One region of the Peribacillus sp. YIM B13477 genome, then DNA from elsewhere that is predicted to be linked to it. Evidence: riboswitches for the same ligand, from Rfam matches in the RefSeq annotation. Region 1 holds a riboswitch; each other region holds the start of a gene.

What was found. A riboswitch is a leader RNA that binds a small molecule or an ion and turns the genes downstream of it on or off. The one in region 1 is predicted to bind S-adenosylmethionine.
Region 2: another riboswitch for S-adenosylmethionine. It lies ahead of ACFX4H_RS16955 (Na+/H+ antiporter NhaC family protein); the one in region 1 lies ahead of ACFX4H_RS19065 (5-methyltetrahydropteroyltriglutamate--homocysteine S-methyltransferase).
Region 3: another riboswitch for S-adenosylmethionine. It lies ahead of mmuP (S-methylmethionine permease); the one in region 1 lies ahead of ACFX4H_RS19065 (5-methyltetrahydropteroyltriglutamate--homocysteine S-methyltransferase).

What each region holds. Positions count from the first base shown of each region.
Region 1 covers NZ_JBHZPD010000006.1:271,598-281,542, reverse strand. The annotation lists gene glpK (glycerol kinase GlpK) at 1-1,028, opposite strand, end outside; gene ACFX4H_RS19080 (MIP/aquaporin family protein) at 1,050-1,874, opposite strand; gene ACFX4H_RS19075 (glycerol-3-phosphate responsive antiterminator) at 2,102-2,644, opposite strand; gene ACFX4H_RS19070 (hypothetical protein) at 2,817-3,236, opposite strand; SAM riboswitch class I at 3,393-3,494, shown strand; gene ACFX4H_RS19065 (5-methyltetrahydropteroyltriglutamate--homocysteine S-methyltransferase) at 3,800-4,903, shown strand; gene ACFX4H_RS19060 (hypothetical protein) at 5,048-5,575, opposite strand; gene ACFX4H_RS19055 (CaiB/BaiF CoA transferase family protein) at 5,838-6,938, opposite strand; gene ACFX4H_RS19050 (amino acid permease) at 7,180-8,661, opposite strand; gene ACFX4H_RS19045 (M4 family metallopeptidase) at 9,104-9,945, shown strand, end outside.
Region 2 covers NZ_JBHZPD010000005.1:213,704-223,648, forward strand. The annotation lists gene ACFX4H_RS16915 (MFS transporter) at 1-174, opposite strand, end outside; gene ACFX4H_RS16920 (alkyl/aryl-sulfatase) at 439-2,430, opposite strand; gene ACFX4H_RS16930 (DUF2975 domain-containing protein) at 3,060-3,545, opposite strand; partial or broken gene ACFX4H_RS16935 (transposase) at 3,760-4,066, opposite strand; gene ACFX4H_RS16940 (LysR family transcriptional regulator) at 4,305-5,183, opposite strand; gene ACFX4H_RS16945 (chromate transporter) at 5,429-6,058, shown strand; gene ACFX4H_RS16950 (chromate transporter) at 6,107-6,652, shown strand; gene ACFX4H_RS16955 (Na+/H+ antiporter NhaC family protein) at 6,988-8,295, opposite strand; SAM riboswitch class I at 8,485-8,592, opposite strand; gene ACFX4H_RS16960 (SOS response-associated peptidase) at 8,924-9,595, opposite strand; gene ACFX4H_RS16965 (hypothetical protein) at 9,655-9,810, opposite strand.
Region 3 covers NZ_JBHZPD010000001.1:922,526-932,470, reverse strand. The annotation lists gene ACFX4H_RS04660 (helix-turn-helix domain-containing protein) at 1-217, shown strand, start outside; gene ACFX4H_RS04655 (hypothetical protein) at 677-844, opposite strand; gene mmuM (homocysteine S-methyltransferase) at 1,128-2,090, opposite strand; gene mmuP (S-methylmethionine permease) at 2,087-3,475, opposite strand; SAM riboswitch class I at 3,559-3,661, opposite strand; gene ACFX4H_RS04640 (flavin reductase family protein) at 3,887-4,495, opposite strand; gene ACFX4H_RS04635 (alpha/beta hydrolase) at 4,514-5,122, opposite strand; gene ACFX4H_RS04630 (ring-cleaving dioxygenase) at 5,122-6,069, opposite strand; gene ACFX4H_RS04625 (ring-cleaving dioxygenase) at 6,094-7,071, opposite strand; gene ACFX4H_RS04620 (nitroreductase family protein) at 7,314-7,913, shown strand; gene ACFX4H_RS04615 (alpha/beta fold hydrolase) at 8,092-9,144, opposite strand; gene ACFX4H_RS04610 (hypothetical protein) at 9,137-9,640, opposite strand; gene ACFX4H_RS04605 (SDR family oxidoreductase) at 9,668-9,945, opposite strand, start outside.

The sequences.
Region 1 (9,945 bases):
ACATATACTCCATCCGTACTTTCCACCCGTTTTGCATAGTCCTCGCTGTCCTTGGCATCATGCAGCATCCGCAGGCCATCGCGGAGCCATTGGATGGCGGAGCCAGCTACGAATATACTGCCTTCAAGTGCATATTCGACCTTCCCATTCAAGCCCCAAGCAAGGGTCGTCAATAGTCCGTGTTCGGAGCTGACAGCCTTGGTTCCTGTATTCATGAGCATGAAACAGCCTGTTCCATACGTATTTTTAGCCATTCCTTCCTTAAAGCAGGCTTGGCCGAATAATGCTGCCTGCTGATCACCGGCTGCCCCGGCGATCGGAATCGATTGACCGAAGAAATGATATTCGATCGTACGTGCATATTCCTCAGAGGAAGGCCTCACTTCCGGCAGCATCGACTTTGGTACAGTCAATATCTCAAGCAGTTCTTCATCCCATTTCAGTTCATGGATATTGTACATCAATGTCCGGGATGCATTGGAATAGTCCGTTACATGAGCCTTGCCTCCTGATAGCTTCCAGATCAGCCAAGTATCGATGGTACCGAATAACAGCTTGCCTTCATCCGCCTTTTGCCGTGCCCCTTCCACATTATCGAGGATCCACTTCACTTTCGTTCCGGAAAAATAGGCATCTATCAACAATCCCGTTTTATCCCGGAATAGATCATTAAGTCCCTTTTCCTTCAACTCATCACAGATTCCACTTGTTTGCCTGGACTGCCATACAATCGCATTATAGACAGGCGTACCTGTTTCCTTATCCCAAACGACTGCCGTTTCACGCTGGTTGGTGATCCCGATACCGGCAATTTGCTCTGGCTTTACACTGGATTCAGATAGTACACCGGCGATCACCGCCAGGATCGATCCCCAAATCTCATTGGCATTATGCTCGACCCAGCCTGGTTTAGGGAAATGCTGTGTGAATTCCTTTTGGGAGGAATGGACGATTTCCCCCTTTTCATTAAATAAAATCGCCCTCGAACTTGTTGTTCCTTGATCTAATGATAAAATGTATTTTTCCATTGTGCATGCCCCTCCTTTTAATTAACTAGCGATATTTCTGCTATCCAATTCATGTGACTGTTTTTTACCAAAAGCATAGGCTACTATCAATAGTACCAGGCTTGCACCCATAACAGACCAAAATCCTGCCGTTATTTCCCCCATGAAAAATGCTTTATAACAAACGGCACCAAGTGAACCCCCTACAATCGGTCCAACGACCGGAATCCATGAATAGCCCCAGTTTGAATTTCCTTTACCGGGTATCGGCAGCAAAAAGTGAGCGATGCGCGGCCCCAGGTCGCGGGCCGGGTTAATGGCGTATCCTGTCGTTCCCCCAAGTGACATCCCGATCACGACAATCAATAACCCGACTGCGAATGGGTTTAGACCCTCTGTAAAATTATTGGCCCCTATAAATAATAGACCAAGAATAAGGATGAAAGTTCCAATCATTTCACTTAATAGATTTGAAAATGTGTGCGGGATTGCAGGTGAAGTCGCGAATACACCAAGCTTCGCCCCTGGATCATCCGTAGCTTTCCAGTGTGGCAAATAGTGCAGGAATACTAGAGTTGCGCCGAGTATCGCGCCAATCATCTGGGCAACGATGTAAACGGGCACATCACTCCATGGAAATTCTCCAATAATGGCAAACCCTACCGTGACCGCCGGGTTTAAATGCGCCCCGCTTATGGAACCCACTGCAAATACACCCATGGTAACAGCCAATCCCCACGCAATCGTGATAACGATCCAGCCGGCATCTTTTGCATAGGAACCCTTTAAGGATGAACCTGCCCCAATACCTGCTCCGAATAAAACTAAAATCATCGTGCCTAACACTTCTCCCCAAAATGGAGTCATGATAAAACCCCTCCCCTGATAATTTTTTAAACCTTGCCAACAAATAAAAGGAGATCCACAGCAGAACCATCTTCATAAAAAAAATTATGAATAGATCTGTTGTGAATCTCCTAGTCTCCGTCACATATATTAACTTGTACTGTAAAATATACTAGGTTATGAAAACGCTGTCAATAATTTGTGAAAAATTAATCTATTATTCTGTAATTTTTTTCAATTTTTCCCTATTAGATGATATCCCATAATTCAGTTTTTGAAGTGGTGATTGACGAGGCGCCGGCATCAAGGGCATTCAGGACTTCATCCGAAGTTCGTATGAGGCCGCCTGCAAAAATCGGTGTCTGCAATCGTTCCTTCACTTCTTTTATCATCCATGGCATGGCGCCCGGCAATACTTCGATATAATCCGGCTTGGTTTTCTGCACCAGCTTATAACTTTTCTCAAGTGCATGTGAGTCAATTAAAAAGATTCGCTGGATGGCAATGACCCCCTTTTGCTTCGCCTTCAATATAACGCTTGATTTAGTCGAAATCAGCCCATAGGGGTTATATTCCTGACAAATGAATTCTGTCGCGTACTCATCACTTCTTATGCCATGGATCAAATCGACATGATAAATCATTTTCTTATTATGCTGCTTTGCCATCATACTTACATTTTTCAATTGTGAGATATGCAAATCAAGAAACACACCTATTTCATAGGAACTTTCTAGAAATCTTTCAAAATCCTTCATGCTTGCTGAAGCAGGCAAAATCTTCTGATCCATCATTATCCTCCTCATTCCCAGAAAAACTCAAAACTTCAAGTCATTTAGTATATTTTAAAGAACTTGATTTATCAAACACATTTTTTCATGAGCCATGTAACCTTAACACTATCATACCTTTCACACCCTTTATAGTTTGCGGCTAAGGATATATGTAAAATATCCCCTTGAATCATAAAGAAAGTTTCATTTTCAATGCACCTTCGACGAGTTCATACGATTTAATTGTGCCAATGGGAATTTTTCTCACGATGCTCCAAGCATTAACATTCATTTTGATCGCTCTTTTTTCATATTCAAAAAATGGCGGTCTGTTAAATATCCTTTGGTTGATGAAATTCCTGTCAATGGGTTCCATTTCTACTAATTCAAATGAAATCGTTCTTTTGTCCACATGAACCGGTTTTAATGTAATCCGGAAAGCCACATTTTTCTTAAACATCATTTTTTTCACTTCCATCGTTCCGGAAAGCTCAATATGCTTTGGCGTAATTTCGACTTTAATATCCTGACCAGATGATTTCATTTTTATGATTCTCTCTATCATGGCTTCAGTTACCGTAATCGGTATGCCATTTTTGAATGGACTCATCCTTGCATTCCCTCCCCACTCAAAGCATATGCCGGATTCCCTGATGCCGTTAACATTCCAGCCCGGATTAATAAACGGTATATTCGAAATATTCCGGTTCCACCCCTTGACCTTCATAAAAACTACCTGTATAGTCATAGTTAATTTAATAGACAACTCTTATCCAGAGAGGTGGAGGGACTGGCCCTTTGATGCCTCAGCAACAGACTGATCTTGTACTGTGCTAATTCCAGAAGTGTAAAAACTTGAAGATAAGAAGAGTATATAGCTTTGTTGCCAACACCTCTTCTTATTTTTAAGAAGAGGTTTTATTTTGGCTGTTTTCACATACTTTGTTGCTATTTACCAGGTAATGGGTTGTGGTTGATTTCCCCTCAAGATGCTCGCTTTCCGCGGGGCGGGCGGTGAGCCTCCTCGGCGTAAACGCCTGTGGGGTCTCACCTCTCCCGCTGCTCCCGCAGGAGTCTCGCACTTCCGCTCCAATCAACCTTAAATAGTTTCGTTTAAAAACAACAATCTTTACGAAAAGAGCTTTTATTTTTAAAAGGAAAGAAGGAATCAACATGTCAATCACATTAACGAAAGCACCATTCAGGGCGGACCACGTCGGAAGTTTATTAAGACCGGAACGTTTACATATTGCCAGAAAGGACTTTAAGGAAGGTACCATTTCAGCTGAGCGGCTTCGTGAAATTGAAACTGAAGAAATCAATCGGATCGTCGATAAACAAATCGAAGTTGGTTTAGAGGCCGTTACGGACGGTGAGTTCAGACGGACATGGTGGCACTTTGACTTCCTCGAACATTTAAATGGCATCGAGGGTTATGTAACTGAAAAAGGCCTTACATTCGATGGTGTCGAAACAGAGAGATATAATGTTCGCAATACCGGGAAGGTTTCATTCAACCCTGAACATCCCTTCATTCGTGATTTCATTGAATTGAATAAAGTCGTGAACGGACGTGCCGTTGCCAAGCAAACCATTCCCAGTCCGAATCAATTATTTGCTGCAGGCATTCATAATGAAGACGTCTACCCTGATATTGAAGACTATGCAAATGATATCATCAAAGCCTATCAGCATGCTTTGAAAGCCTTTTATGAAGCAGGTGTGCGTTACCTTCAATTGGATGATGTATATATTGCCAGACTTTCAGCCCCGGATTTCCAGTTCAAAGATGGAAAATATACGAGGGAACAATTAATCGATCTTGCACTTCGGGTCATTAATGGCGCATTGGAAGGCAAACCAGAAGACCTTATCGTCACTACCCATCTATGTCGCGGAAACTACCAGTCGACATGGGCGTTTGAAGGAAGCTATGCCCGTATCGCCCCAACTTTATTGGCAAAAGAAAAAGTGGATGGATTCTTCTTGGAATATGATGATCAACGCTCAGGGGATTTCAAACCATTGGAATACATTCCAAATGGCGGTGCACGGGTCGTACTTGGTGCCGTCACTTCAAAAAATGGAGAAATCGAGGACAAGGAAGCTGTTAAGGCACGCATTAAAGAAGCATCGCACTTCGTTCCGCTCGAACAATTATGCTTAAGCCCTCAATGCGGCTTCGCCTCCACACATCACGGCAACAAGCTAACCGAAGCACAGCAATGGGAAAAGCTGAAATTCGTCGTTGATGTAGCGAAAGAAGTATGGGAATGATTATTTTACGGAGACTTTAAAACTTATTTACAGGATTCGAACAACCTAATCGGCTTCAATATAAGCGTGCCGATTAGGTTTATACTTAAAACCCTAAAACTGAAAGCAAACAAAAAAAAGAACGGCCATCTGGACGTTCCCTTTTTACTTGCAGCTATCGTCATCATCCTCCATTTTCTTCACGAATATATCATCCGTCACCCTATCTTCCAGCTTGTTCCTCAAGGCCAATTCCGCAGCCTTCCCATCACTAGGCGATCCGTCCGAGAAATACATCGGAAACAGGGAGAAAAACATAATGTAGAAAGAAAAATAGATAAATTGATACCAGATTACCGAGCTGTCCAGGATATTCTGATACACTAAGCTGTATATGATCAGCATGCTGATTAAATTAAAGATAGCCCCCCCTAAATAGATCAGGGTATTCGTCAATCGATTATCATGTTTCAAACCCTTGAACTCGCAAGTCCCATTCCAAAAATAATATTTCCTCACCTCTATGTTCCGAAAGGCGAAAAGCTTATTACCACACCCGATCAAGATTTTCTTTTCCGATCCCCCAAAGATCGTAACGAAGAAAATATGCCCGCTCAAATGTATCAGTGTAACGATCGGCATGATCAAAAAAAAGGAAAATAGAAATTTAATGATATCAGAGAGACCAAACATATTTAACTAACCCCCTCCTTACCAGCGATTTCCTTACCAGGATGCTACTCTGATACCCTGCCCACACTAGTTATAACTAGTAAATTTTCACAGTGGTAATATGTTGCTTTCCAAAAATGATAAGATGATAATTGTTCTCCTTCCGCTTCACTTCGACCTTCGAACGACTATATCGACCCTTCCCCTGCTTTTTCCGTCATTCAAAAAAACAGGCTATCACCTTCCAAAAAACCCGGAAAAGCGATAGCCTTTACATCTTTATTTAGCGATTGGGGGTGCGAAGGATTTCTGCGTTGTTTTGTCCTGGCTCCAAGCCTGCATGTTTATATCCAGGGGTGAAAACCGATGTTTTGATCGGGCAGGCGATTTGCCTCTGGACATTCCCTTTTCCGTCAGGTACCTCGACGATCATTCCCCTCTCCTTCAATTGGGGATGCTCGGCCGCTTCGGTGAAAGTCAGCACTGGTTCTGCGCAAGCCTCGAATTCAGCGAATATCTCCTGCCATTCATGAAAATCTCTCTCGAGGAAAGCCAGCCGGACGGCCGTTTTAAACCTGATTCCGCTTTCTTCATCGCTTTTCATGCTCAGCTCATATAATCCGGGTGCACCAATCGCTTCACATAATGCTTTTCGAAAAGGGGGCTCAAGGCTGCCTACCGAAAAATAGCGTCCATCTTTCGTTTCGTAAAAGTCATAAAAAGACCCTCCGTTCAGCATCAATTTTTCTGGTTCAAGTTCAAGGCCACCTTGTAAATTCAGAGGTGCGGATATGGCATTCAAGGTAAAACTGCAGTCGGTCATGCTGATGTCGATGGCTTGGCCGAATCCTGTTCTTTCCCTGTGAATGACTGCAGATAATATTCCGATGACAGCATGCAATGAGCCTCCGGCAAGATCTGCTATTTGGGTTCCGTTTTTTGCCGGGCCGTCCTTTTTCGTACCGGAATAGCCTGATAAGCCTGCTATCGAAATATAATTGATATCATGTCCCGGTCGGTCTTTATAGGGACCAGTCTGGCCGTAGCCCGTAATCGAACAGTAAATCAGCTTCGGGTTGATCGATTTTAATGTCTCATACCCCAGACCCAGACGTTCCATGACACCTGGACGGAATTGTTCAATGACGATATCGTATTCCGTCACTAGGTTTCTTACGGATTCGATAGACTCGGATTGTTTTAAATCCAGTGTGATCGACTTCTTCGATCTGTTAAGATATTGGTTCACACCCCATGAATCCTTTGCCCCCGGCCTCTCCACCTTCAAAACATCCGCTCCTAAATCCGCTAGCATCAAAGTGGCAAATGGACCTGGCAGTAACGTTGAAAAGTCCAATACTTTTAAATGAGTCAATAAGGTCATCAGCCGTGCACCTTCCCTTTCCCTTGAAAATAGTAAAAGCCTTCCAGTCGTTCCGTACATGCAATTTAGCCGAGTTTACGATTATCATATAACACCCCCCATAACATTTGTATAAATTTCCATTTAATAAAAATAAAAAACCAGGAATCAGCTTCCTGGCTTTTGATAAGAGCCTATAGAAAACAAGTAAAAGCCGGACAATTTAAAACATATTGTCCGGCTGCTTTTACTTTAAGCTTGTTCATTCATATTTTTTGTCAAAGTCAAATTCGACTTCATCAAGTTTAACGAATTTAGTTTTTCTTATAAATTTATAGCCAAGCCATAGACCAAGGAAAAGCGGAATCCCCAAGTATGCAGCTACAACATTGCCCCAATCGATATGGTCTGAGAAAAAGGCTTGGATATTTTGGGACAGGATGACGATCATGCCGATTAAAATGGCAAAGATCGGTCCGATCGGGAACCATAATGCCTTATATGGCAGCTTCTCCAATGAATGGCCTTGAGCGATGAACGCTTTCCGGAAACGGTAATGGCTTATGGAAATGCCGAGCCAAAAGATGAATCCTGTAATTCCGATGGCATTCATTAACCAAATATACACTTTACCATCGCCGAATATGGAGGCTAAAAAGGCCAGCATGCCGATGGAGCATGTCAAAATCATGCCTGCAACCGGTACGCCGCGTTTATTAAGTTTTGCAAAAATACGCGGTGCTTGCCCATCTTTTGCCATTGAGTATAACATACGCGTTGATGCATATAGACTTGAGTTACCTGCAGATAATACCGCTGTTAAAATGACGGCATTCATAAGCGAAGCGGCAAAGGCGACTCCAGCTTTTTCAAAAATGAGCGTGAATGGACTTACCATGACGTTATCACCCTGCAAACTTGAGTTCGTATAAGGGATAATCAGTCCTATTACGAAGATTGCCAATACGTAAAAGAGCAAGATTCTCCAGAAGACACTTTTAATGGCCTTCGGTATATTCCGTGCAGGATCTTCACTTTCCCCGGCAGCCACACCGACGATTTCGGTACCTTGAAAAGAAAAGCCAGCTGCTATGAAAACGATGAAGACACCCATGAACCCGCCCGGGAAAGGAGCGTCATCGACGGTGAAGTTTTTAAAGCCTACCGCTTCGCCGCCCATAATGCCGACGATCATTAGCAGCCCGACGATAATAAAAATAACGATGGCGGTTACTTTTATGAAGGAAAACCAGTATTCCCCTTCACCATATCCTTTAACGGATAAATAGTTCAATAGGAAAATGAGCACCAAGAATGATGAACTCCATAACAATGATGGACTATTCGGAAACCAGAATTTCATGATCATTGTCGAGGCTGCCAACTCTGCGGCTATCGTCATCGACCAATTGAACCAATACGTCCATCCCAAGGCAAAACCAAATGCCGGATCGACGAATTTCGATCCATAGGTACTGAAAGAGCCGCTTGTCGGCATAAAGGCTGCCAATTCCCCTAAGCTCGTCATCACGAAGTACACCATTGCCCCAACTAAGGCATAAGCAAGTAATGCCCCGCCTGGCCCAGCTGTATGAATGGCTGCACCGCTGCTGAGGAACAGCCCGGTACCAATAGCCCCGCCAATGGAAATCATCGTTAAATGGCGGGATTTCAAACCGCGCTTTAACCCTTGTTCTTCTTGCTTTGGAGGATGCAAGATGTCATTTTCTTGTTTTGGTATCATAATTTTTCATCCCTTTCTATATAAGCGCTTTCATATATGGGGAAATCATTTAATAAATTTTCCTATTTCATAGACTCTCAAATAGATCTAATTTACAATTCGAATTCCTTTTCTGAATATATGCAATTTTCATGCCAAATTTACAAAGCGCAATATTCAACAGATTATCCAAAAAAATGCCTTCAATAGACAAATTTCTTTGCACTTTACGCCATGGTTTTTTGCACATTATGCCATGGTTTTTTGCACATTTATTCATTTGGTTTAATTTAAATACATTCCAAATATTACTAAAAGAATATATTCAAAGAATACTTCTATCAAAATCCATTTTTCTCCATTTTATTCCTTTAAATGTCATATTTTTTGCGAGTTTTCTCCATTTGATAATAATTATGAAACGATGTAAAAATGAGGTATTCTCATGAAGGAGTTGAGTGTTATGAAAGGTAAGGTATTTTTAGGAACTGCACTATCAATCGGTCTATTATTTTCTGCTATTCCCCATCAAGAAGCTTTAGCGGCAAAAAATGTGTTAAGTGTTGAAAAGTACAATAAGCATAGGGATTCGCTAGAATACAAGTCTGGGAAGCTTACGGACCCCTCAAAGCAAACGGCAGAAGATATCATTCTTACCTTTTTTGATGAGAACAAAAAGTCTTACAAGCTAGAAAAGCAAAAGGCGAAGGACTCCTTCACGATCGAGAAAGAAAGCAAGGATGAACTGGGCAATACCGTCCTTAAATTGCAACAAACCTATAAAGGCGTACCAGTATGGAATTCCACACAAGCCGTATTGATTGACGCTAAAGGTGTATTGACCGTCGTGTCCGGTACGGTTGAAGCCAATCTAAACACGAAATTAGGGAAAAAGGCTAAAAAAGGCATCAGTGAATCCGAAGCTATCAAAATAGCTGAAGCGGATCTGGGGTTCACACCTGCCTACGAGCAATCACCTGAATCTGACCTGTATGTATACGCAAATGAAGGCAAGGCCGATTATGTATATAAAGTCAATTTGAAATTCTTAAGTCCGGAACCAGGAAATCATAATTATTTCATTTCAGTCAAAACGGGTAAAATCCTGAATAAATATAATACATTGGATGAAGTGACGGGGACCAACTCCGTCGGAACGGGCACTGGCGTCTTAAACAATACGGTGTCGCTGAACACTACCTTATCCAACGGTCAATACTACTTACAAGACAATACACGCGGTAAAGGCATCTACACGTATAACGCCAATAACCGTTCAAGATTGCCTGGTACACTCTTTTCCAA
Region 2 (9,945 bases), on a different contig from region 1:
AACAAAAAATATACTAATTAAAATACCTGTCTGGGACGTATTGAGATGAAACTCATCTGCAATAGGGATAATTCCGACATTTATGGCAACGCGATCAAAAAAACTTAAGATCATTCCAACAAATAAAAGGCCGCTAATCATTATTTTTCGTTTCTTACTTCCATATAACTGCATTCCCCATCACTCCATTTTTTCATATTTTCACAAAACCTCGGTCGCACAGGAAGCGCTTACAATCCCCTTCGAATTACAAAACTTGAAATTTTCTTTTGACGGTTATTGACTTTTGTTCTGTAACTATTAGGAGCGTTTTATAAAAAATTAAAAACGAAACAGGATGCCTTCAGGATTAATTAATACATTCAAACCCACGAGACTGCTAAGTAGACTCGTGGGTAACCGATCCATCCTTGTTTCAGAATATGAAGTGTTTGATTATCACGGAGTTACGATATTAACCTTAGGTTGGAATTGATCCAGCAAAGTCAGGAAATCTTCAAACTGTTTTATATCACCGGAAATGGCAACTTTACCGGCTGCTTCCATTTTGGATAAATCTTCACGTCCCAGAGCAATCTGATAGAAGGTTATTCTATCTAATGTTAATGCTGCATCAGGGTTGGACGCCATTTTCCCTTTTTTGAAGTTCAATACAGAATTATTCAAATCGATCGTGTAATTGGTTTTCGAATCTGTAAATGTCAAATTGAAAGTCATATTTTTATTTTCCGCTTTCATTCCGTTTAATTTAATGGACAAGAATTTCAGGAAATCATCCATTGGCATATTGAGCAGCGTATCGAGATTCATCATTCCGCCACTTCCCTTTGAGTCTGCCACACCATTCCTTAACTCGTCTGCGCCGGTAAGATAGAAATTACGCCACACAGAAGATTCAGCTGTGTATCCTAATTGCTCATAAGCTTTAGCCAGTAAATTTTTTGCTTCTGTATTTTTGGGGTTGGCCATGACGACATGCTTTAAGACTTGAGCCACCCAGCGATATTCCCCTCTTTGATAATCAAGTTTTGCCTGTTTAATGACCTTCTTTTCCCCACCCATATACTGTACATATTTAGCGCCCGATTCCTCTTGTGGTAATGGATCCAAGTCGGATGGATTACCGTTGAAATATCCTAAATAAAAGTTGTACACCGCCTTAACGTTATGTTTCAATGTTCCGTAATACCCCCGATTGGCCCAGACTTTATCCAACTTTTCAGGAAGCTTTAACTTTTCCGCGATTTCGTCAGGTGTGAGACCTAAATTAGCTAATCGTATAGTTTGGTCATGAATATATTTGTACAAATCACGCTGACTCTCCAATTGCTCCAAAACATCGTCCCTTCCCCATATGGGCCATGTATGGGCTGTAACCATAGCATCTATATCCTCGTTTCCAAACAGATCAACTGTTTCATCAAGTGCTTTCACCCATTTTAGGGTATCTCTGGTTTTAGCTCCCCTTAATGTATAAATATTATGTAACGTGTGTCCGGTGTTTTCCGCTACCACTAAAGTTTTGTAATCATTGATATAATAATGCATTTCAGATGGAGCTTCCGAATCCGGTGTCAATAAAAATTTAAATGTAATTCCGTCTATTTCCACCGTTTGAATATCATCCTTCACTTCCATTGTTGGAGGTAAATAGCTAAAAGTTCCGTTACTTAGTCCTGGGCCAATACCAGAAGTAACAAATCCCCTTTCACTTGCGGGCAAGAGATTTCCAAACATATAACCTGCACGGCGAGACATTATATTGCCTAAAAGAATGTTTTCACTTAGCGCTTCATCGTTAAAACCTGCCGGGACAATAATCGGCACTTTAGCTGGATTTTCAGCATATTGAGCAATGCCTTTCATACCACCAAAGTGATCCGCATGACTATGACTAATGACAATTGCACTTACTGGGGATTTATGCCGATGTTCAAAATAAAGCTCCATGGCTGCTTTGGCCGTTTCAATAGTAGAAAGTGTATCCAAAACTATTAATCCTGTTTTTCCTTCCACAATGGTAAGCACTGATAAATCCTGGCCCCGAACTTGATAAACGCCATCCACCACTTTAAATAAGCCTGTTATATTTTGTAACTGAGCCTGCCTCCACAAGCTTGGGTTTACAGTAAAGCTTGCCGGCTGATCTTCTTTGATGAATGAATATCGATTACTATCCCATACCACGTCACCTTTTGAATTTTTAATAGGATTCATATTCAAAGGCGCTATAAATCCTTTATGTGCATTCTTGAAATCTTCCTTGTCTGTAAAATTCAATTGTTCATAAAAAGCCTTATTTGCTGAGATTGTTGCATCTGTTGCCGGTATCGGCTTATCTGAAGCAGCATTTGTAACAGAAGAACCTGCCAGTAAAACAAAAACAATGGGAACGGTTACAATTCCTTTAATAAAAGATATTTTGGACATTTCATACCCCTTTCAAAGTAGATATCTTGTATCTATTCCGAATGTCGAAGTCGTTTTTTTGGATTTTTTTGAATAATATGAATTTATTTTATAATTAATTTGCCATTAAGTATATTTCCTATTTCTAATAGTAACTTCAATTTCATTTATATAAAGGCAATGTTAAATTCTAATATTGATATTTGACCATAAGAAAACCGCCTTGGTGAAAAGGCGGTTCAGACTGTAGACAAACTTGATGAAAATCGAGTTTGTCTACAGTTTTTTTTGGCTTGTACAAATTTGGACGTTGATTGGAACGTAGGGCACTCGCTTTCCGCGGGGGGTCCGGGAGCCTCCTCGGCGCACTTGCGCCTGTGGGGTCTCCCTTTAACTCGCTATTCCCGCAGGAGTCTCGTACCTTCCGTTCCAATCAACTATGTTTAAAATTTTAGATGGAACTCCTTTTGCCTACAGCCTTTTTTGTTTTAAAATAGAACTATTAAAACTTAAGGTGATGAGGATGCTTTCGAAACAAGATTCTATTCAGCGAGATCAACTTGAAATGATTACTTTAGATCAACTGGTGCCTGCGAATCATTTAGTTCGTAAAATTGAGGCTTCCATTCAAAGTCCTACATATCCGTTAATCATTCATTTTTCGACATTATATCTGGGGCATTTTTTAATGGCTTTTGAAGCGCGTCCACAATGGCTGCGATGATACTTGTTGCTAAAATACCCATTAGACATAATGATGTAGGACCCGCTGCATCATCACTACCTGTGACTTTAGCAAGCACCCTTAAGCTTACTATTCCTAAGAAAATGAGGAAAATGACTGTAAAAGCACTTTTCTTTATAATCTTCAAAGATTTAAGGGATAATTCAGAGAAAGCATTGTTCTTTTCGATGTAGGTTAATAGTTTATATGCTTGATACAACGCAACAGAAAACGCAATACAGAATCCGTATGCACATACTAAAAAGGGGATTAGGAAGTAAGCCGTATCTGGATGTACCCTTGCATCTCTAACGGCTATCTCAGGCAACCAGATACACAAAGCAAGCACTGCAATTCCAGCCAGAAAAATAATTACCTTTAAGAAAGTGGTTGAACCTCGTTTAACATGCATTTAAAACACCTCACCTATTTAATGACAACTTGATTTTAGCATATTATTTATCGTATAACAGTAAATTTATATTGTTTTTATTTATATTATTATTGTTATTGAAATATCTTTTTAATTTTAACAAAAATAAAAAGCACTTCTCATTACAAAGAAATGCTCTTACTTTAAAATGTTAAATTTACAACTTGTTCAACAAAACTGCCCGTTTAGATTTATGTGGTCTTCTGGTGCACTGAAGAGGCGTGTTTGTGAGATCGTTGAAGGTTTGATGGCAGGCTTTACAGCGGTAACGCTGCTGTTTCACCTTTCCAGCACATGTTTTAATAACGTATTTACCAAATCGCACAACAAAATGGCTATCGCAATGTGGACAGACAAGAATAGCTTTATGCTTTTGTACCTGGATTTCATCAATTGCACGAATAGGAGCCGACATCGGTTTCGTTCGAGACTGCAAGCAATATACAAGTTGCTGTTTCATTTAATGCATTGGCGAGCTTCTTTATTTCCTTTAACTCCACGCTATACCATCTCCGAACCATCATTATATCTTTTATTATGCCCATTAATCCCTTTGTTTGTCTAACCGAAGACTGAACAACAAAAGACAAAATGCCCCTCCCGATAGAGAAGAGCTTTTATAATCAATGCAGTATATTCAATTTACCATGACTTTTGCTTGCTGCCGGGGCTACGCCGTTAACCACGAAACTGAAAACGCTGCCAATTGTAAGTGTGAACAAAGGCAGCGTCCCATCCTTATTGAAGAAAATCAACAAATTTAGACACTCCTATTTTATTAAAACGCTTGTTTTTCCTGACTAGCCATAAATTTCTTGCCATATTTATTCTGTATATATCCACTTCCCGCAAAAAGCCTTGCTCCAATTCTCTGGCCACTGTCAACCTTGGCAAAATGCTGATTCCAAGTCCAGCTTCAACCGCACTTTTTATCGCTTGTGTACTGCCAATCTCCATGTAGCTTTCAATTTTTTCTAAAATCCCATGCTCCCTTAGCATATTTTCTACGATAAGCCGTGTTCCGGAAATGGATTCACGCCAAATCATCCTTTCATTTCCCAATTCCTCTAGCTGTATTTCTTTTCTGTCTTTCCATGGGTGGTCGGATGGACATACCAATATCAATTCGTCTTCAGCGAACTTGTCTACAATAAAATCGGTGTTTTCTACAAGTCCTTCCACCAAGGCCAAATCAATGACATCGTTTGAAAGATCCTCCAAAACCCGGGGCGTATTTTTTATCGTCAATGTCACTTTTATTTCTGGCTGTTGTTTTTTGAATCTCCCAAGCAAGCTAGGCAACAAATACTCGCCGATAGTCAAGGAAGCCCCTACTATGAGATTTGCATTGTATTTCCCCGTCGATTGCTGAATCACTTCTTTTGAATGGTTGAAGTCATTTACTATGGCTTTAGCAAAAGGGTATAACAGCTTTCCTGCTTCTGTAACTCTCAGCCTTCCTTCCTCACGGTCGAATAACAAAGTATTATAATAATTTTCCAGTTGATGGATCTGCCGTGTTACAGCGGGCTGAGATAAGAAACTTAACCTCGCTGCCTGGCTTATACTTCCTTCATCCACCACTAAACAAAACATTTTCAGATTTTCCAATTTCAAGGAAACGACCTCCATGTTTTTAGATAGTTTATTAAAATGATAGCATCTTTATGTAAATGGTGAAATGAAAATAGGGAAATAGATTCTAAGGCTATTCAATTATTGGCGGCATTCTTTATAAAACGGATGAATCTTCTGGGTATAACGTTTTGTTATACCCGATGATTTTGTTGCAATTTACCCAGCCCTTTTTCTTTGATATGTTAATGATAAGAATTAAACAAAGCATGCAAAGGAAGTGACCGATGTCAATGAAAGGACAATGGAAAACTCTATTCCAATTATTTTGGACCTTTTTTAAAATAGCACCTGTCACATTCGGAGGCGGGTTTGCGATGATCCCTTTAATCGAAAATGAAGTGGTGGAAAAGAGAAAGTGGATGAAAAGCGAAGAAGTTACGGATGTTTTTGCTTTATCTCAGTCCGTACCGGGAGCTGTCGCCATTAACTCCGCCACCTTTATCGGCCATCGAATTGCCGGAATGAAGGGGGCAATGGCAGCCATGATCGGTGTTTCATTACCTACCTTTTTAATTGTTCTGCTCCTGGGCATTGTGTATTTTTTCATTCAGGATAATCCGAAGATAGAATCTGCTTTCATATCGATCAGAGCTTCCATAGTAGCCATCATCGCCTATGCGGCTATCAAGATAGGAAAAACGGCAGTTGTAGACAAATCAACTTTCTGTATTTTAATAGCAGGAATTCCCGTCCTCTTATTTCTTCACCCTGTGATGGTTATAATAGCAGGAGCTCTAGCGGGTATTGTGACCATCTCCATTAAGAGAAAATTAGGTTACGATGTCAAGATGGACAAAAAAGATAGGAAAACAGAAGAAAATGATTTCGAACCTTTCATGGGTGCTGGCATATAGGTAAATCAAAAAAGGATCTAACTAATTTTTAAGAAAGCATGTGATGGAATGATGGAATTGTGGGAGTTGTTTAGCACCTTCTTTATTATCGGCTTTGTATCTTTCGGAGGCGGATACGCCATGATTCCCGTAATAGAATCGGAAGTCTCACAGCATGGATGGATGACAACGCAGGAATTCACCGATATAATCGCCATTTCCGGGATGTCCCCAGGACCTGTCACCGCCAATAGTGCCATTCTCGTTGGCTATTCGACTGCTGGGTTAGCAGGAGCCATATCATCTGCTCTAGGAATCTTGCTTCCTGCCATTATATTCGTAACCGTTATAGCCACATTTTTCAGCAAATTGAATCATTATCCAGTTGTTCAATCCATGTTTTATGGATTAAGACCGATTGTCACTAGTTTGATCATCTTTGCAGCGATCAGTTTAGCACTTTCCAATCATATGATAGCCGTGAACTTTTCATGGCATACGATAAGCTTACTACTCGTTTTTGGTTTATCGTTATTTGCCTTAATGAAATTACGCTGGCATCCAGCCTATGTAATTATTCTTTCTGGTTTAGTTGGTGTTGTCCTCTATTCATGACAGGTGTCGCACACAAAACCATCATTAATTTGGACAGGAATTAAGCAGAAAAATTGAAGAATGATTGATACTGTATAAGTGCGAGAAAGCTATATTAAGTTTATGTATTTACCAACAAAAAACACCCTGAATCCAATGATTCAGGGTGTTCAGACTGTAGACAAACTCAATGAAATTTAAGGGGTTTGTACAATTTGAACATTGATTTCCCCTCCAGGCACTCGCTTTCCGCGGGCGGTCCGCCCTCGGCGCGTTTACGCCTGCGGGGTCTCCCCTGGACTCGCTTTTCCCGCAGGAGTCTCGTACACCCGCTCCAATCAACTTTGTTTTAACTTTTAGTTCTTCGATCCATCATTTCCCGGCTGAAACCGTGGAAAACCAATCAGGATGGCAATGACGCCACAAAGTCCAATCAGGATTGGGTAATATGAATACGGCAAGATGCTTAACGGAGAAATCTTTGCTACCCCTGCTGCAACAAGCAGTTGTGCTCCATATGGGATCAACCCTTGGATACAACATGCAAAAATGTCAAGGACGCTCGCCGATTTCCGCGGATCAATCCCATACTTTTCAGCAATATTTTTGGCAAGTGGCCCGGCAATGATAATCGAAATCGTGTTATTTGCCGTTGAAAGGTTCGTTAAACCAACAAGCCCCGCAATGCTGAATTCCGCCCCTTTTTTCGATTTGCTATTTCGTGTCACTAGGTGGAGTAGATAATCGATGCCACCATTATGTTTGATTACGGCTACCATACCTGCAATTAAAATGGCAAGGAAGGAGATTTCATACATTCCTGCCATTCCTTCTCCGACTTTTTGAATGACACCCAACGGTTGATAACTACCATCAGTCAAGCCGATGATTCCGGCAAATACGATTCCGATGGAAAGGACCAAGAACACATTGACTCCTGCCAATGCAGTGACCAATACGCAAAGATACGGAAGAATCTTCACCCAATCATAAGACTGTTGGGAAATGTCAGCTTGTTCACCCATCGTTAAAATTCCTAGGATGGCACAAGTGATGATGGCTGCAGGTAAAACGATGAAAAAATTCACTTTAAACTTATCCTTCATTTTCGTTCCCTGAGTTCGGACTGCAGCAATTGTCGTATCTGAAATGAATGAAAGGTTATCCCCAAACATCGCACCACCAATAACGGCCGCCATTGAAAGGGCAAGCGAAATATCTGTTTGCTCACTAATCCCTACCCCGATAGGTGCCAGGGCAACAATCGTTCCCATGCTTGTCCCCATGGATAGTGAAATGAAACAAGCGATGATGAAAATTCCTATCATTAATAGATTTTGCGGGAAAAGCGCCAAGGCAAGATTCACAGTTGATTCAACCGCCCCCATGCCATTCGCAACTTTCGAAAAAGCGCCGGCCAAAAGGAAGATGATAACCATTAACATGATATTAGCGTCACCGGCACCTTTACAGAAGATATCAACTTTTTGATTGAATGTCTCTTTCCGATTCATCGCCAATGCAGCTGCCGATGCAATTGAAATCGCTACAATCACCGGAAATGAATAAAAATCTTTAGTGATGATTCCGGACCCAATAAATAAAATTAAAAATACGACAAATGGGATCAATGCCCATGGATTCCCTTTATTGTTTGCACTCATGATGTACACCTCTTTTTATTTTTCCCGCGACATGTGTCACAGCTCTTATTCTATTAACAGTTTTCGCAAATAACCCCAATTTGAACCTACCTGATTTTCCAGTCATGGAGCTGTAGCAAAAAACTGGCATAAAAAAGACCCCTTCTTTTTAACAACAAGAAGAGGTCTTTTAATTTATAAAAAACACCCTCCTTATCTTTCAGGCGAAAATCAGCCTGCTGGATTTGGCACAGCACTCCATTTAAGTCCGCTGCCGAGACATCTTCGGGCCAGTCCCTCCGTCTCTCTTGATAAGAAGATTACATTATATAATTATTTTAAAATTACGATGCCTTCCAGAAAAGTGCCACGCTGAAAACTTGCCTGAGTTCGTGACATCAAAAGTCGTTTTGAAAAGCAAATATAACAGTACAGCATTTTGTCTATTTTCGCAAGGGTTAATTTTAAAGTGTTTCACATGCACTCCTTACTGTTTATAAAGAGAACTAAGTTGATTGGAGCGGGTGTGCGAGACTTCTGCGGGAAAAGCGAGTTCCTGGAGACAACGTTCAAATTGTACAAACCAAAAAAAAATGCAGACAAACTCGATTTTCATCGAGTTGTCTACATTCTGAGAGGTCTAATTACCTCAGCAAATTTGTTGGATTAGGTTAGGTGAATTATTTTTAGTCGAGTTCACATCTGTCGATACTTCAAATGCTTCCATCTGTTCCGAATCGAATGACTTTAAATACTGTTGCAAATATGCAGTATCATTAATGGAAGGATTTAACCAATCTTTTTCATCTTCTGATTTTAGGATGACAGGCATGCGATCATGAATGCTGGTCATTAGCTCATTAGGCACAGTTGTTATAACGGAGCACGAATAGATGCTGATGCCTTCAGGAGATTTCCAGGATTCCCAGAGACCGGCCATTCCAAATGGAGCATGATTCTTCAGTTTTATACGCATCGGTATTTTTCTTTCTGGTGTCTTCTTCCATTCATAAAAAGAGTCAGCGATTATCAAGCATCTCTTCTTCTTATACGCATTCCTGAAGCTTGCTTTCTCAGCAATGGTTTCCGCTCTGGCATTGATCATTTTGTAGCCCGCTTTTTCGTCTTTTGCCCAGAAAGGAATGAGTCCCCACCGAAGATATCCAAGCCGATTCCTTACCCCGTCATTAATGACGGCGAGCACGGATTGGGAGGGAGCAATATTGTAGCTGAATTGGTATTCCTCATCAAATGACCCTTGAATATTAAACCGTTCTTTTATTTCTTCTATGTCAGTGAAAAGAGTGAAACGTCCACACATAATATCGCCACCGTATTAAGATTTATTACAGTGTATCAAATGGAATGGGCAGGCACAAATCAGCGTTCTAAAATCCTGATATCAGTAAATGGTTGATTAAATAATTCGCTGGAAATCAAAAGAGTGCCAAGGACTTCTCTTTCATCTTCAGCTTTAATGATTTCCGACAAAATTAAGGTACTGCCATTCCTGACCGTTACTTTATATTCATTCATGGAATCCCTCCTCAAAAGGCTAGATGGTTGTTATTATAAACCAAAAACCCACAAGTATCAGTATTGAACTTAGCAGAGGCATGGAAAATCCACATGCCTTTATACTTTAAATGGTTAGTTGAACGAAGCAATGCC
Region 3 (9,945 bases), on a different contig from region 1:
TGATACCTCAACTGATTACATTCTGGGTCGAGTAGATTATCCATCTAAGGATATGGGTAATGGGTCACCTCAAGTCATGGAATTAACGGATTTACCAGATATGAAGCTAGCTGTAGATGGAATTTCCCTTTCTGAAGAGGAAACGATTCAATTTATCGCTTTTATTAGAGCTAAACGGGAAGTGGAAATAAATCGCGATAAACAAAATGAAACATAGCAGACATTGAGTTTAAACTGGTATTTGGTAAAAGAACCGTACTTCATCAGCAGGTTCTTATACTGCCTGACATGTTCATTATAACTGTAATATACCGCGGCTTTCATCAATTAGGATAGGTCGGTTCGCCCATTTTGACGGTTGCACGTAATTATTTCTGTGTTTAGAAATTTAAATTTCATTAATTATTATATAGAAGAAAGTCGTTTTTTTAAAAAAATCATCCATCTTCATTTTCTGTTGTCCTCTTTAGCCTTATTCTTTTTCCCCCTTTATCTATTTGCAATGAAAGAAAAAACATGGCAAAGATCATGGTTTCCCCCGGTGAATTAATCAAAAAAAGAAGCAACATGAAGTGAGAGTTATGTCTTAATTCATGTGCTTCTATTATTGGAATCCTTAAAGAAATGGAAAATTGCTCAATATAATGTCTCAACAGATATGCTGCATTTCCATATATTAAGGCATTTCATCTTCTTTTTCCCTATTCTTGAAAGCTTCATGAGTGACAATATCCTCAATCTGTTCATACTGGCGGCTGTGTTCCTTCTCTTCGCTAATTCTATTATTTGGTAAATTTCCTGGATGTCCTTTTTCTTTATGATTAAAATTTTTACCACGACTCATAACTCATTCTCTCCTTTCCATTCATTGTTTGTCTAGTTTTCCCAAGCACGAAAAAAATATGATTTAATTTCTCTTTTTACAGTTTTTGCAAAAGGGTTGGTTTACCCGTAATTTTCAGCCGATCTTGCGCGACTTATTTCTAAAGTGCCAAGAAATTAATAGTTCAATCCTTTCAGATTACTCGAATCTGAATAAAGAGCTCAAAAAAAACAGGAACCGCCAGATTCCTGTTCTTTTTGTTTATAGGTTTCCCGACTAACAATATTTTTGATAACAAAAAATGCTAGGAGAACGTTACCACGGAAGGTCGCCACTTTCTTGAAATGCCCGCAATATGATGAGGAGCGGTTCTGCAACATCCTCCAATTATATTTGCCCCCGCATGGTGCCAATCTTCAGATTTCACATCGAGCCTATTACATGATTCTGGACCATGCCATGTTTTAGTTTCTGGATTATATGATTCACCGGAATTCGGATAAACGATAATTGGTTTATGCGTGTTTGCACGCAACACCTGTATGGCTTCCGTGATAACTGATACAGGCGCACAGTTGATGCCAATTGCGGCAATTTGCTCACTGTCCCCAAACAATCTGGCACACTCCTCCAGCAATGTGCCGTCACTTATCGCTTTTTCATTTTTCAAAGAAAAGGACAGCCAAGCATAGACTTCTGGATAATCTTTCAATAATGAATGTAATACTTTTGCTTCTTGCAGGGAAGGAATCGTTTCAAATGCTAAAATATCAGCTCCTGCTTCAATCAAAGCTGATAATCGTGAGCGATGAAATGCCGCTAAAGTTTCATCTGAAACACCATAATTCCCAACATACTCTGAACCATCTGCAAGATAAGCCCCATAAGGTCCAACTGATGCAGCAACCAATGGCTTAGGTCTAATCGTTTGATATTCTTCCTTCCAAAATTCATCTCTTGCTTTTCTTGCAAGTAAAACCGTTTTCCGGATTAGATCCAATGCCTCTTTTTCTTGTATTCCGCGGAGGGCGAAACCTTCAACCGTTGCTTGATAGCTTGCCGTTATCGCACAGTCAGCACCAGCTCGAAAGTAGTCAGAGTGAACCTGGTAAATCACTTCTGGATTTTCAAGTAATACACGTGCAGACCACAGGGGATCGTCCAAATCACACCCATGACTTTCAAGCTCTGTAGCTAAAGCTCCGTCCAAAATCATGACTGAATGACCTCGTAAAATTGCTTCAATTGGGTTAATTTTATTCTTCATGGTTTTTCTCCTCTTTTCTTTATGGTTTGTGTCAGATAATAACTTCCATAGCAAAACAAAATAAACGGAATGCCACAATATAGTGCAATTCTTTGTGTAGGATCAAATGCAATTCCTATGCAAGAAGCAAGACATAACATAAATGAAACGATTGGTACGAATGGATATAATGGTGTATGGTAAGCCAAATCATTAACTGAGTTTCCTTCGTTTATATATCGTCTGCGAAATAGAAACTGTGACGCGCTAATACTCATCCAAACTATAACCACGGCTAGTCCAGAAATGGATACAAGCACTATGTATACAGTATCCGGCGCAATAATACTCGAGAAAAGTGCTAAAACACCGCCCAGCATACTGAAAAGGACTGCATTCAATGGAACACCCCGTTTTGTCAATTTTGCAAATATTGGCGAAATGGTTTTCTTATCTGCAAGTGACCAAAGCATCCTTGATGAGGCATATAGTCCTGAGTTTGCAGCAGACAAAATGGCAGTTAATATAACAAAATTCATAATATCCGCTGCATATGGCACTCCAATTCGTTCTAGAACGGCAACAAAGGGGCTCTCTAATACGCTTGCATCCGAAACAGGCAATAATGCGGATAAAACAACGATGGTTCCTACAAAAAAGATAATCAATCTCCATAATGTCATACGGATTGCCTTTGGAATCGTTTTTTCCGGATTCACAGTTTCTCCAGCTGCAACTCCGATCAATTCAGTTCCAGAAAATGCAAAATTCACCGCGAGCATCGTCATTAGAATGGCAAAAGCACCATTTGGAAATAACCCTGCGCTTGTAACATTGGAAAATAACGGAGCTGTTTGTGCGTTAATCATTGGAATGAAACCTACCATTGCCGCAGCTCCCAGAATAATGAATATCACAATAGCAAATACCTTAATAGACGCAAACCAGAATTCGGATTCAGCGAAAAACTTTACGGTCCACGCATTTAATGCCAAGACCAAAATAGCAAATAGAGCACTCCATATCCAGACACTGATTGATGGAAACCATCGCTGCATCAACAATCCTGCAGCCGTGAATTCCGAACCTAGTGCAACAGTCCAGGTTAGCCAATACAACCAGGCTACTGTATACCCTGTCCCTGGTCCGATGTATTTGGCTGCGTAACTATGAAACGCACCTGTCTCGGGCATATGCACTGACAGTTCACCTAGACATAGCATGACTAGATAAACCACTAATGCACCAATCAGATACGAAAGGATGGTTCCGAACGGACCAGCCTGTTGAATCGTATAACCCGAACTTAAGAATAAACCCGTTCCAATCACCCCGCCAAGCGATAGCATTATTATATGCCGTGCTTGCATTTGCCTTTGAAAATCATGCTTCCTTTTGTTCTCCATTCTAACTCTCCTTAATCTTGCATCCAGAAAAAACGAAAACGCACTCCAAAAAAGAGTGCGTTACTGACAAATAAACACGTACGGTCTTATCTATCAAGGTTTCACCCCCTGGAATTAGCACAGTGTCTTTGTAGACCTGTTGCTGAGGTTTCATAGGGCCAGTCCCTCCACCTCTCTGGATAAGAAATTATTTTTTTATAACTTTATCAATCTATGAAAAAATTGTCAAGTTTTGTTTCGGAATGTAAAGACTTCCTTTTAAATGCTAACGATCATGGCTGGGGCATTAATATTAAATTGTTTTTGGAACAAGCGCTAAGCGTATTATAATGGCAAATAAAACTAACCGGGTTCATATTGGTCTTAAAAATGGCAACATCTTAAAAGATGTCGCCATTTTTTTCTTTTTCCTTAAGGACGTTCTATTTCAAATAATTCCTCTAGTTTTGTATAAGTATGACCTGCTAATCTCGCTACAGGTTTTAGCCCATTCGGGTCAATACGGCCATTATGATAAATATCTTGCTCTATATGATAACAGACTATTTTCCCTATCAGCAAATCACAACCAGGTTTGTTCTTGGAACCTGCCAATGGAATCGATTGCTCTAATGTACATTCGAACCGCACCTTCGCTTCTTCCAATCCTGGTACGGATACCTTATCACTAACAGCCAGCGTGAAATTAGTAAGACCCAATTCACTTTCGTCAGATGGGAGTTCCTTGGCCGTTCGATTTGCATCAGCAACATTATTTTCGTCAGTGATATGAACAACGAACTCACCTGTTTGAATTGCATTTCGGGCTGTATCCTTTGAAACTCCTTCTTTCCGTTGAACAGAAATGGAAATCATCGGAGGATTTGAACTGACTATGTTAAAAAAGCTGAACGGCGCTATATTGATTGTACCGGTTTCGGATTGTGTCGTAACCAGCGCTATAGGTCTCGGTATAATGCTTCCAGTCAAAAACTTATAATTATCCCGTTCAGTCAGACTTTCAGGGTTAACAGAAATCATCTTCATTCCCTCTCATTCTTATAAAAAGTTCTTTTGAAACCATGAACCTGCTGCATCAACCTCTGAACGTGTCAACTGATGACCGTAATTTTCCCACTGAACTTCAACTGTAGCGCCAGCTTGCCGTAAAAGTTGATTAAGTTCATCAGTTTCTTCTGCTGGGCAAATCGGATCGTTTTTACCTGCAGCTATAAATACAGGCATATCTGAAAGGGACGGCAAAGCAATCCCTCGTCTTGGAACCATTGGATGATGAAGAATCGCTCCTTGTAATGCCCCCTCGTAATGGAACAGCAAACTTGCCGCTATATTTGCACCATTGGAATAACCTAATGCCACCACTCTGTCACGGTCGAAGTCATATTTTCCGGATGCTGATTCCAAGAAGTCATAAAGCTCCTTCGTTCGGAAGATCAAATCCTCTTCATCAAAAACCCCTTCAGCTAACCGTCGGAAATAACGGGGCATTCCATTTTCAAGTACATTTCCCCGTACGCTCAATACGGATGAACCCGGTGAAACCATTTCGGATAATGGCAAGAGATCTGTTTCCGTTCCTCCAGTGCCATGTAAAAGCAGTAGTAACGGAGCTTCTGGATTACTTCCTTTTTGAAAAATATGTTTCATCATTTATCCTCCTCTAGTACTCTCGGCACTGCCGGCAGTAACGTTTTTTCCATAACTTCCCGCTTTTCTTCCAACCATGGCGGCAGCATTAATTTACTGCCCATCGTTTCCTTCGTTTCATCATGAGCAAAGCCGGGTGGATCTGTGGCAACTTCAAAGAGTATGCCTCCATCTTCCCTGAAATAAATCGCATCGAAGTATTGTCGGTCTGTAAAGGGTGTCACACCATAGCCATGGTTACCGATATGCTCCCTCCATTCTTTATGATCTTCATTATCGCTCGCACGCCATGCAATGTGATGGACAGTTCCCACTCCGATTTTACCGTTTGGTAAAACCGTTTTTTTAACATCGATCAAATTTCCGATATCCGATGTGGATTTGAAGCGGATGAAATCGCCCTCTTCCCCAACCTGTTGAAGGCCCATCACTTCCTCTAATAGTTCCATCGTTTTGATCGGTTTTGACGTCAATAATACAGCTCCGCCGAAACCCTTGACCGCCTTATCAGCTGGTACACCGCCGAATGACCACTCGCTATTTTTACCTTCTTTACGCTCAACCAGTTCAAGTTGCAAACCATGTGGGTCTTGGAAATCAAGATATTCCTCACCGAAACGTGAAACCTTTTCAAAGTCTATATTAAATTTACCCAAACGATTTTCCCAGAAGCCCATTGAACCCTCCGGAACTGCATATGTTGTAATCCCCACTTGTCCGGAGCCAATTGTCCCTCGGTATGCCTCAGGCCAAGGAAAGAAAGTAATGATTGTGCCCGGTGAACCGGATTCATCTCCGAAATATAAATGATAGGTGCCTGGATCATCAAAATTAACGGTTTTCTTCACCATACGCATTCCCAATACTCCAGCATAAAAATCCACATTCTCTTGAGGATTGCCTACAATTGCGGTTATATGATGTATCCCTGCATTTTGCTTTTGCATGCCGATTACTTCCTTTCCCGTTGATTAATTAGTTGATTTTGTATTTAGTGGTTTTAAATTCGCTTCAATATCCTTTCTTTTCGATTCCAAAAAAGGTGGCAGGGCAAGGTTCTCACCTAGATGCTGCTCAGCTTCATCCACTTCAAAACCAGGTCCATCAGTAGCTAGTTCAAATAATATGCCATTCGGCTCCCTAAAATAGAGTGAACGGAAATAAAAGCGGTCCACATATCCCGAGTTCACGAATTTCGATTCACTAATCTTTTCTACCCATTTTCTCAATTCTTCTTCATCATCCACCCGGAAGGCAACATGGTGTACCCCACCCCTCCCCAGCCTTTCCCGAGGTATGTCATTCCTTTCTTCAATATGGAGTTCCGCTCCTGTTCCTCCTTCACCTGTCTCGTAAACGACTATCGGATTTTGCCCCCTGATAGCGGATGGATATGTGCCTGATTTCCTGAATCCCAATACCTCGATAAGAACACTTTCTGTTTGTTCAATATTGGGTACTGTAAGTTTTACTGGTCCTAATCCAAGGATGGAAAACTCTTGCGGTACTGGGCTTCCATCCCACGGAAATCCTCCTTGAACACCGTTATTATCCTGATCGGAAACCAGAAGAAGCCTCTGCCCTTCAGGATCTTTAAAAGAAAGTACCTTTCTTTCAAAACGGCTCGATATTTCATCGTGCTCAACATTGAATTCCACAAACCGTTTTTTCCAATATTCTAGCGTCTCATCATCCTTCACCCTTAAAGAAATTTCTGAAATGCTATTGTTTCCCTCATGAGTGCGGGCAGCATTTGGAATTTCAAAAAACGTCAATTCCGTACCCGGTGAACCAATTTGATCTCCATAAAATAAGTGATACACACGAACATCATCTTGATTCACCGTTTTTTTGATTAATCGCATCCCTAAGACTTTTGTGTAGAATTCAAAGTTATTTCCCGCTTTTGCTGTAATCGCCGAAACATGATGTAATCCTTTTAATTCCATCCGTACCACTCCTATCTTTATAAATCTCCCCTTACGGAGATGAATTAATCCGCTAATAATATCTCGAATTCAAGGTATTTAACCTGAAATAATACTTTTAATGCAAATATCTTGATTTAAAGATAAACCACAGGGATAAAATTGTCAACCATTTTCATTCAAATAATTTCAACCGGATTCACTTATCATAAAATAAAAAAATCAGGCCAAAATAAATCGGTATAAGAATGGAGGTGTGATATATGGTTAAAGATTTTTTTAGCGCAATTGAAGATAGACGCTCTTATTATTCCCTTAGCAAGGAACATGTTGTTCCTGATAAAAGGATTAAAGAAGTTATCGATCATGCCGTTCAATACTCCCCTTCCGCTTTCAACTCCCAAAGTGCCAGAGTGATTGTTTTAACTGGTCAAAGCCACGACCAATTATGGGATATCACGAAAGAAACATTAAGAATAGCAGCCGATGGCAAAGATTTTAAAAAAACGGAAGAAAAAATGAGGTCTTTTATAAATGGTTATGGAACGGTTTTATTCTTTGAAGACCAGGCCATAATAAATAGGCTCCAAGAACAATACAAAACGTATGCCGAAAATTTTCCGATTTGGTCGAACCAATCTTCTGCCATTTTACAATTTGTCGTATGGACTTCCTTGGAAATTGAGGGGTTTGGTGCAAGCCTTCAGCATTATAATCCTTTAATCGATGACGAAGTGAGAAAGACATGGGATATATCACGAGATTGGAAACTCATCGCACAGATGCCCTTTGGAAAACCCACTGCAGAACCTGGCGATAAAGACTTCTCACCACTTGATGAAAGAGTGAAATATTATCAATGATATAATAGGGGCTGGCTCTACATAACGAGCCAGCCCTTTTATTTTATTTCGCTTTAGTAATCCGGAAATGTTGCAAAAAATTTTGAAAATATCAATGACGCAAAGCCTATATACTCAACAACCGGCATGATTTTGATATCCTCACTGAGGTTCAACACGTATATTTCACATCCCCCTCTTATTGAATGGGTGAAGAACGCCCTGGCAGCCATTCCTTCAAATAATATGGGAGTACACCGGAATATTGTTTAGCAGCATGTCCACTTTTCAATAGGTTATATGTCTTATCCTTACATGTTAAATGCTCCATTACTGGATTAATCATTTCCTGTGGGACCAGTCGATCATACTTACTTGCTATGACCAAAACACTAGCATCAATTTTCGATAGCTTCGCTTTTTTTCCCCTTACCTTAAAGCTACCATTAACCAAGCTATTTTTTATCAATAAATCCTTGGTTATTTGTTTTGCGGCTGCTCCGGATAATGGTACATGCCCATTAGCCCAAGCATTGAAGCGGCGCCAGTTTTGAACGTATTTCTCATCATCCGCTTGATTCAATAAAGATAAATAAGGTGATATATAGACGGGCGATGTAATTAACCGGATTCCATATTTAACTGCACTGGCCGGTATCGTTTGATAAATATCTATTGTCTCGTCAAAATCCGCTGTCCCTTCTTTAAGCGCCTCCTGCCATTGATCAAAAAATTCCGAGGCACTGAAATCCACCGGGGTCACGGAAAGTATCAAATTCTTGATCGGCTCGTCTGCAATGGCAGCATATATTGCGGCTATTGTACCGCCGAGGCAAAACCCCATGACTGTAATTTCCGATGCTCCAGAGTGGCGTAATGTACGCTGCACTCCTTTTTGAATATAATCGACGATATAATCTTCGATCGATATGTCACCATCTTCAAATCCCGGGCTTCCAAAATCAAGTAAATACACATCAAAACCTTCATTTACAAAAGATTCTATTAAACTATTACCTGGGGATAAATCAAGGATCAAAGGAGTATTGATTAGTGAATATATAAGAAAAACCGGTACCTCATATTTTTTTTGTGCTGAAGGATAAAACCAAAGCGTTGATTTGTTTTTTTTCCATACCGCTATTTTCGGAGTCAGTCCCATTTCAGGCAATGGCTGATTGGGAATATCCAATAAATGTTGCCATTTAGTTTTGGACTCAGATTGATTTTTCGGCACTTTCCGCTTAGCCATTTGAATTCTCCTGTCGAACTGAATTGAACTCAGGCAACTGTGAGCTTAACAATAAGGAGTTATTTAGAAAATCAGATATCCTTTTTTTACTCCCTTCCTTTTCATCGGATGCCAATCTTGATTTCTTTTTGATGCTGCGGGATGAATTGGCATTGCCTATATTGCGAATTGAAGAATTACCCCCGACATTCCCGCCCCTATTCTCAACAAGTATAGAGACCAATTCTTCCAACCCATCAATTTTTTCTTCGAGTTGGATGACTAATTTCGCTAAACTCGCCACATCTTTTTTTGTTGGATAATTCATGATGATGGACATTCTTTCTGATGCTTCCTGCAGACTATTTATTCTTGGCACCTGCATTTGCGCATTATCGCTCACTCTTTCGATTAATTCGCGATTATTCAGCAGATTTTGAATTTTACTATTCAGCTGTTGCTCTTTTTGTGTGCCTAGTAATTTAAGCCCTTTATAAAAATTGGATTTTTCCGCCATATATTTCTTCCTTCCTTTCTCCTCCGTTTACACTAATGCCGATATTCCACCGTCAATGATCAAAATATGACCCACCATATAGTCAGAAGCCTGGGAGGCTAAAAATACGGCGGCACCCTTTAAATCATCTTCATCGCCAAACCTGCCAGCCGGAGTTTTACCTAATATGTCATAGTTAGACTTTTCAAGAATTTTCTTTGTGATTTTAGTCGGGAAAAATCCAGGTGCAATTGCATTGACTTGGATACCGTATCTAGCAAGTTTAACTCCTAAATCCTTGGTCATTGTAATGATGGCACCCTTAC